Regions from separate parts of the Lactobacillus melliventris genome, predicted to be linked through region 1. Evidence: riboswitches for the same ligand, from Rfam matches in the RefSeq annotation. Region 1 holds a riboswitch; the other holds the start of a gene.
What was found. Region 1 has a riboswitch for lysine ahead of ACFQ32_RS10200 (ABC transporter substrate-binding protein/permease). Riboswitches for the same ligand answer to the same signal wherever they lie in the genome.
Positions count from the first base shown of each region.

Region 2: linked by a shared signal. The riboswitch ahead of lysA (diaminopimelate decarboxylase) and the one ahead of ACFQ32_RS10200 (ABC transporter substrate-binding protein/permease) in region 1 are both predicted to bind lysine.

Region 1 is NZ_JBHTMT010000011.1:42,533-46,964, forward strand. Features, by position in the region: gene ACFQ32_RS10180 (NAD-dependent protein deacylase) at 1-84, shown strand, start outside; gene ACFQ32_RS10185 (TerC family protein) at 201-980, shown strand; gene ACFQ32_RS10190 (DUF488 domain-containing protein) at 975-1,334, opposite strand; gene ACFQ32_RS10195 (DNA-3-methyladenine glycosylase) at 1,379-2,011, shown strand; lysine riboswitch at 2,140-2,316, shown strand; gene ACFQ32_RS10200 (ABC transporter substrate-binding protein/permease) at 2,426-4,051, shown strand; gene ACFQ32_RS10205 (amino acid ABC transporter ATP-binding protein) at 4,051-4,432, shown strand, end outside.
Region 2 is NZ_JBHTMT010000002.1:139,824-144,255, forward strand. Features, by position in the region: gene dapF (diaminopimelate epimerase) at 1-226, opposite strand, end outside; gene ACFQ32_RS03385 (aspartate kinase) at 244-1,596, opposite strand; lysine riboswitch at 1,876-2,054, shown strand; gene lysA (diaminopimelate decarboxylase) at 2,140-3,453, shown strand; gene dapD (2,3,4,5-tetrahydropyridine-2,6-dicarboxylate N-acetyltransferase) at 3,463-4,173, shown strand; gene ACFQ32_RS03400 (N-acetyldiaminopimelate deacetylase) at 4,178-4,432, shown strand, end outside.

The DNA of each region.
Region 1 (4,432 bases):
TGGGCAATTAATAAAACAGCCATCCCGGCAGAAGGCATTTCTGCCATCATTGCGGATGCTCTAGATGTTTTTAAGCAGCTTTAAATTTTTAAGCAGGCTCTTTAAGCTATTCTATTTGCTTTTTACCCAAGCACTAATTATTACTTGTTAAATTTCGATACAGTAATTAAAATTTATCTGAAAAAGAAAAGAGCCTTTAAATGACAATTTTTAAAATGTATGCTCCCTTTTTTAGTGGCAGCAACTGGATACACGTGTTAACCAGTGGTAAAGATTGGCTCACCATCTTAACCCTGATTCTGATGGAATGCTTGCTTTCCGTTGACAATGCGGTTGTGTTGGCAGCCCAAACCAAGGTTCTGCCTGATAAAAAACAACAGGAAAAGTCATTATTCTATGGCCTTTGGGGTGCATATATTTTTCGCTTTATCGTGATTGGCATTGGTACTTACTTAATCAATTTCTGGGAGATAAAATTAGCGGGCAGTCTGTATCTTTTCTATCTTTCCTTTAAGTTTTTCTACGACCAAAGGCATCCCCAAAAGGCTGCCACTAGCGCAAAGATTGAAAGTGCAAAAATTACTAAGCATACCCCTAAAAAGGGCAAACATTTTTTGTCACTTTTCTGGCGGACCGTTATTTCAATTGAAGCAATGGATATCGTTTTTTCAATTGATTCAGTGCTAGCTGCCCTAGCAGTTTCCAGTAATCCGGTAGTGGTATTAATTGGCGGCATGATCGGTATCTTGTGCATGCGGGGCGTCGCTGAAATCATCATCAAATTGATGGATATTATTCCTGAATTGCAGCCAATGGCTTATATTTTAATCGGCATCATTGCTTTTAAACTGTTGCTGTCTTTGCCACCTCTAAGCTACGAATTACCTAATACGACCTTTGCATTAATCGTGTTCAGTATTCTAATTTTAACTATTGCTTTTCACTTTTTACGTGTTAAAAAGAGTAAACGCAAATTATAGTCTTTGATCAACGTATTCTTTGAGCACAACTGCCTGGTTGTGCTCTTTATTCTTTGCACCATAAAGAAAAAGAACATCTTGTTTTGCAAGCTCAGCTTTAACTTGGGCGATAAAATTGACAGTCACAGGATTGTGGTCCAATTCATTTATGTATTTTTGCCGAAACTCAGAATATTTAGTATCATCATGATTGAACCACTTACGCAATTCGGTGCTGGGACCAATTTCTTTTGCCCATTCATCTAAATTTGCATCTTTTTTACTTTTACCTCGTGGCCACAGACGGTCAACTAGAATGCGGTAGCCGAGCGGTTGCTCATGATCGTAAATGCGTACTAATTTTATCTTTGTCATGCTAATATCCCCTTTTAATTTAAGTTTACTACACGGAAGAAAAAATGAATTACTCAACTTATTTTACTAATAAATCTACCGCCACTATTACTAAAGATTTAATTGGCAGACCCCTCACATACAATGACGGTGAACATATTATGGGTGGCTACATTGTAGAAGCGGAAGCATATTTAGGGGTCAAAGATCGCGCAGCTCATTCATACGGCGGTCATCGCAGCCCAGCTAATGAAGGTCTTTATCGCAAAGGCGGCACCATCTATATTTATGCTCAAAGACAATATTTCTTTTTTGATGTTGCAACGCAAGAATATAATGAGCCGCAAGGAGTTTTAATCAGAGCTATTGAACCAGTTTGGGGCATAGCGCAGATGATTAAAAATCGCGGGGGTAAAGACGGTGTCCTTTTAACTAATGGCCCCGCGAAAATGATGCAGGCTTTTGGCATTCACAGTAAAAAATGGAATTTACACCTCTTAACTGACTCCCCTTTTAAAATTGATTTAGATGACAGTCACAAAAAGCTGGCTAAGGAAATTAAAACCAGTGCCAGAATCGGTGTTAGCCAGTCTGAACTAGAATGGGCCAATAAAAAACTGCGTTACTATGTAGCTGGCAACCCGTATGTTTCCAGAATGAAAAAGAAAGCTTACCAAAGTGGCAATGGCTGGCAGTAACAGTAGCTTTTCGAAGTCTTTTAAAATAGTAAAAGAAAATAAATGAGATAATTATAAAATATTTTTTAAATAAAATTATTGACAAGTTGCTTTTAATAGCCTATTATTTTTCTAAGTTAAATAATTTCCAATGCAATAGAGGTCGCGGTTATTACAAAACTGATCTGAGTGAGCGAACACTGTGAAGTTCAGGATAAGAATTACCGCCGAAATAAGAATATTGTTCGTTTCAATTTTCTTGTTGGGCTGCAAGAGAATATTTTGCAGACTGTCCTGGTTAGTCCCCAGGGAGCGCTATATGATTTGTTTTAAAAATAGATTATGAACCTCGTTGTTTTGATTAACAGCGAGGTTTTTGTTTACGCTTTTATTGTATTGGCTTTATTTGAAACATATTTTGTGGAGGTTTTCAAAATGAAGTCAAGATTTAAGTGGTTGGCTACCCTAGTTGCCTTATTCACTTGTTTGAGCATAGCAGCTAATTTTAGTCTTACTGAAGCTGCTGCCCAAAAAGATGAGGGCACATTAAAAGTAGCCATGGAAGCTAATTACCAGCCTTACAATTGGACACAAACAAATGATGCTAACGGTGCTGTACCTATTGAGGGTTCAAAAGAATTCGCCAATGGCTATGATGTTAAAATTGCCAAAATTATTGGGCAAAAATTGCATCGAAAAGTTGAAGTAGTTAAGACCGAATGGGATGGTTTACTGCCTGCTCTAACCAGCGGCAAAGCTGATTTGATTATTGCCGGCATGAGCCCTACAGCTGAGCGTGAAAAAGCCATTAATTTCTCTCAGCCTTATAGAAACAGTACTTTTGTGGTAATTACCAAGATTAATAGCAGATACGCTAACGCTAAGAAACTAACCGACTTTAAGGGTGCAAAATTAACGGCGCAACAAGGCACTTTCCACTATGACCTGATCAAGCAGTTAAAGGGCGCTAAGCGTCAACCGGCTATGCGTGATTTTGCGGCAATGCGGCAAAGTTTAATCTCCGGTACTATTGATGGCTATGTTGCCGAGGACACTGAATCAACTTCCTTTAAGATGGTTGATCCTGACATTAAGTCAATTCCTGTCAGCAAAATGGCTGGTTTCCACGCCACAAAAGATGAGTCTGTCACTGCCATCGGAATCGCTAAGCCCAACAAAGCTCTGCTTAAGAGTGTTAACCAAATATTAGCTACTATTCCTCAAGCAAAAAGAACTAAGCTAATGACTGAAGCTGTTAAGCAGCAGCCTAAAACTGATAATGACAAAAAAGGCAAAAAGACTAAGTCAGAACCGTGGTTAGTATCAATGTGGCGCCAATATGGCGGCATGATCTTAAATGGTATCGGCATGACGCTGCTTCTGGCCTCAGTTGGTACTGTTGCAGGTTTCTTTATCGGTCTGGCAGTTGGTATCGTCAGAACCATTCCTACACCAACTACTACCGGTAAAAGATGGCTGCTCAAGTTTGTGAACTGGCTACTTTCGGTTTACATCGAAGTCTTCCGGGGTACGCCAATGATGGTGCAAGCAGCTGTGATTTACTATGGTATTGCCCAATTCTGGCACCTGAATATTGACAGAACCGTCGCCGCACTAATCATTGTTTCCATCAATACGGGTGCATATTTAGCCGAAATTATTCGCGGAGGTATTATTTCTACACCCGAAGGTCAGTTTGAAGCAGCCAGTGCTTTGGGAATGACTCATAATCAAAGAATGTGGCATATTATTTTGCCACAGGCAATCAAGAATTGCCTACCTTCAATTACTAACGAATTTATTGTTAACATCAAGGATACTTCTGTTCTAAGTATTATCTCCGTATCAGAGTTGTTCTTCGTTGGTTCAACTGTTGCTAGTCAGACATTCAAGTTCTTCCCAACTTACCTGACAATTTCTGCTATCTACCTCATCTTGACCTTTACCATCACGAGAATATTCAACTTAATTGAAAAACACCTCCAAGGAAGTAAGAATTACAACTTAATGGCAAACCAAGTTCAAGTGGGCACACCAAAAGACATGGAGGCTAAGAACTAATGACTGAAACAAACGAAACTATTTTAAGTTTAAAGCACATCAAGAAAACATTCGGTGAACACCAAGTGTTAAAAGATATCTCTTTTGACATTAATAAAGGTGAAATTGCCACCATTATCGGTCCTTCAGGTGGCGGTAAATCAACTACTTTGCGTTGCATTAACCTACTAGAAGAGCCTACCGCCGGCGAGGTTGATTTTCATGGTGAAAATGTCCTGGCACCAAACTACAACCGCAATATTTATCGAGCCAAAGTCGGCATGGTTTTCCAACAATTCGATTTGTTTGAAAACAAGAACGTTTTAGCTAATTGTATGGTCGGTCAAGAGTTGGTATTAAAACGGTCAAAAGACGAAGCCCGCCAAATTGCGCTGGCCAATC
Region 2 (4,432 bases), on a different contig from region 1:
AAGAACCGTCAGCATTGACAACTTCCATTTTTCCTAGAGTTTGCGCATGGTCTGAATTGCTGACTACTAGTAAACCATCAGCACCATTAAGTAAGCCACTTTCCGGCTTAGTTATCTGCTGCGCCAAGTTGACTAATTCTCCCCTAGATAATGGTGTTTGAAATTGAGTTTGATCAAGTAGAAAAAACTTATTCTGTGAGCCGTGAACTTTTTGTAGTTGTATCATGAAAATTTCTCCTTAAATTAATTAAAAAACTGGTGATAAATTTCTTTAACAGCGGCAGCTGCGTCTGCCTTTTTGGTGCCTAGCATGATTGAAATGCGTGAAGCACCCTGGTTAATCATATGAATGGCAATATGCTTTTCTGCTAAAGGCAGAGTGATATTTTTCATTACACCAATCTTGTTGCGCATCCCTTCTCCAACCACCATAATGATGGCATAATCATCAATCCATTCTAGTTGATCAGGTTGAAGTGCTTTTTGAATTGCAAGACACATTTGCTGACGAATTTGTTTATCAAATTGCCTTTTATCAAAAATAACGGTCAAATCATCAATTCCTGATGGCATATGTTCATATGATATATTAAATTTATAGAATATTTGCAGTAATTTAAGTGTAAATCCCACTTCTTTATTTAGTAAATATTTATGTAAATATAATGCGGCAAAATGTCCAGAACTTGCCACACCTGTAATTGTACTTTGCGGGGTAAAACTATTTTGCGGGACAATCATTGTTCCTGGCAGTTCCGGATGATTAGTGTTTTTGACGTTTACGGGAATCCGGCCTTCAATTGCGGGAATAATGGCTTCATCATGGAAAACAGAAAATCCAGCATATGATAGCTCCCGCAACTCACGGTATGTCATAAACTTAATGGCACGGGGATGCGCAATAATTCTGGGGTCAGCTGCATAGATTGCATCTACATCCGTAAAGTTTTCATATAAATCTGCTTTAATTCCACGGGCCCAAATTGCTCCGGTAATATCTGATCCACCCCGAGAAAAGGTTGCTATTAAGCCATCTTGTGTAATGCCATAAAAGCCGGGGACGACTAATAAATCTGCAGTTTGTGCCCATTTTTGTAAATTTTCGTAAGTTTCTGGTAGAACTTGAGTATTGTTAGCATTACTAGTAACCATAAAGCCAGCTTCTGCGGGATCCAAAAAGCGAGCGGCTATATGGCGCTTTTGCAGAATTAAAGTTAAAAGCTGTGCACTAAGTTTTTCACCATGTGCTTTAAAACCCGCCATTAAAAAGTCCTCGTTTGGATAAGAAATTTGAGGCAGATTGAGTAATTCCTGTAACAGAGGCTTTACTAATTGCCCAGATATTTGAAAGTAGGTCGCGATATCCTGATACCTGGACCAAATTGCTTTTACCGTTGCACTATAATCTTGGTTATTAAGAACATTTTCTGCATACGTAATTAATAAATCTGTTACTTTAGTGTCGTTTTTAGACCTTTTGCCAGGAGCAGAAGTCACGATCACTTTACGAGCTGGATCAGCATTAATAATTTTTAAAACTTTTTGAAATTGTTCTCCGTCAGCTAGAGAACTACCACCAAATTTAACAACTTTCATGTTAATACCTTTCACAATTAAATTTAATTTAAGTAATTAGTATTGGATTTTAACATTAAAATTTTAATCTTCAACTGCAAAAGAAAGCTGCTATTCACTAAAGAAGCTGTTTTGCGTCACATTATTGCATTAAAATTTGCGCTAAAAGTGTTGATGATGATAGTGTTTGATAAGGGGAAAAATAACTAAATTTTAAAAACAAGATTTTTATTTAAAAAATTAAAAAGCAATTGTCAGTGAAAATGGTTGACAATCATATTAATTAATAATAATATTTTAATAAATCGAAGAGGTTGCAACCAACAAGAGTAGCTGGTGGAGTTTCTGCAAAAACTAAGAAACTAGTCAAAGGGGCGGTTGCCGAAGCATTAATTATTGCGGTAATTAATAAGCTGGGACGTAATCAAACAGGTTACGGACTGTCGCAATTTTATGTTCGCGGAGCGCTATCGACAAAATTGATACCAGATAATAACTTGAAGGACTCTTTTGTTAGGTACAACAAAAGAGCCTTTTTTATTTAACAAAAAGGGAGAGACTTAAATGACTGCTAATGATTATTATCAAACTAATACCCAGGGTCATTTGATAATTGGGGGAGTAGACGCTTTGGAACTGGCAAAGAAGTTTGGTACCCCCTTAGTTGTTTATGACGTCCAGAAAATCAAACGGCAATTTCAGGCTTTCCAAAATGCTTTTGAAAAAGAGCAGGTAGATTATGCCATTAGCTATGCCAGTAAAGCATTCGCTACGATGGCAATTTACCAGGTAATTAATAAACTGGGAGGGCACATTGACGTTGTTTCCGGCGGAGAATTATTTACTGCACTTAAAGCCGGTTTTCCCGCAGCAAAAATCAGTTTTCACGGTAATAATAAAACCCCAGATGAATTGTTAATGGCTGTCCAAAACCATGTGGGCGTGATTATTTTAGATAATTTTACTGAGATTAAACTGTTAAAAAGGATTTTAAAACAAACTAATACTTGCGTGCAGGTAATGTTGAGAGTAACTCCAGGGGTCTCTGCTCATACACATGAATATGACCAAACCGGTCAAGAGGACAGCAAATTTGGCTTTGACATTCGCTCGGGTCAGGCTGAGCAGGCGTTTTTGCAAGTTAAAGCTAACCCACAAATGGAATTAATTGGACTGCACGCACATATCGGTTCGCAAATTTTGGCAGCTGAGGGCTTTAAACTTGAAGTAGAGAAGTTGCTGAAGTTAGTGAACGATTGGAAACAAAAATATGATTACCAGCCGCGCGTTTTAAACTTAGGAGGCGGATTTGGTATTAGATATACCGCGCAGGATGATACTTTGACTGCTCAAACCTTCATCAGTCAAATAATGCAGACAGTTAAAAAGTGTGCGCAAGCAAGCCACTTAAAAATGCCGGCTATCTGGATTGAACCAGGACGTTCAATTGTCGGTGAAGCCGGCTATAATCTATATACTATCGGGGCACGCAAAGAAGTGCCGGGACTGCTGCCTTACGTGGCAGTCGATGGTGGTATGGGAGATAATATCAGACCAGCACTTTATCAAGCACAATATGAGGCAGTATTAGCAGAAAAGCCACATGCAGAACCTGTAGAAACGGTTAGACTTGCGGGACGTTATTGTGAATCTGGCGACATTATTATTAACAAATTGGCACTGCCTAAAAGCAAACCCGGAGATGTAATTGCGGTTTTAGCGACTGGTGCTTACGGCTATAGTATGGCAGCTAATTATAATCGTGTTCCCAGGCCAGCAGTTGTATTTGCAGAAAATGGGCAAGCACAAGTAGTGGTTACACGTGAAACTTATGCGGATATAGTTAGTCATGATCGCTTTTATCAAATGGAAGGATAAATTATAAATATGAAAAAAATGACGGCAACCGAAATCATTGACTTTATTGCTAATTCAACCAAAAAAACACCAGTTAAAGTTTATGTCAAAGGAAATTTGTCTCAATTAAACTGGCCAGCAGACTGCAAAACTTTTATTGAAAATCATACTGGGGTCGTTTTGGGAGACTGGCAAGTCTTGGAACCTTTTATAGCAAAAAACTCTGACAAATTTGCTGATTACCAAGTGGAAAATGTTAGTCGTAATTCTGCCATTCCGTTGCTAGATTTGAAAAATATTTCTGCCAGAATTGAACCGGGTGCCCTAATTCGTGAAAACGTTGAAATAGGCAAAAATGCGGTGATCATGATGGGGGCTGTCATTAATATTGGAGCAGAAATTGGCGAAAATGCCATGATTGATATGAATGCTGTTTTGGGCGGCCGAGCAATCGTTGGTGCGAACAGCCACATAGGAGCAGGAGCGGTAATTGCCGGAGTCGTGGAACCAGCCTCAGCACAACCTGTGAAAATTGGCAAGGATGTTTTAATTGGCGCCAATGCAGTAGTTTTAGAAGGAGTCCAAGTTGGTGACCATGCGGTAGTAGCTGCTGGAGCAGTAGTAACTAAGGATATACCTGTAAACAGTGTCGTTGCCGGAGTACCGGCAAAAATTATTAAAATGCGTGATCAAAAAACGGCTTCTAAGACAGGAATTGAGCCGGGATTAAGAAAGCTGTGAATTAATGTTAACTTCCGAGCAACTAATTAAAATTCGGCGTGACTTGCATCAGATTCCAGAATTAGCTCTGCACGAATACCACACACAAAAATATCTCTTGCAAGTTATCGGTAATTTTAATCAAAAATACATTGAAACTCGCACATGTTCTGAACTGCCTACAGCTATTTTAGTTAGAGTTAGTGGGAAAAAACCGCAAAAAACGATTGGTTATCGCGCAGATATAGATGGTCTACCAATTGCAGAACAGACCGGCCTG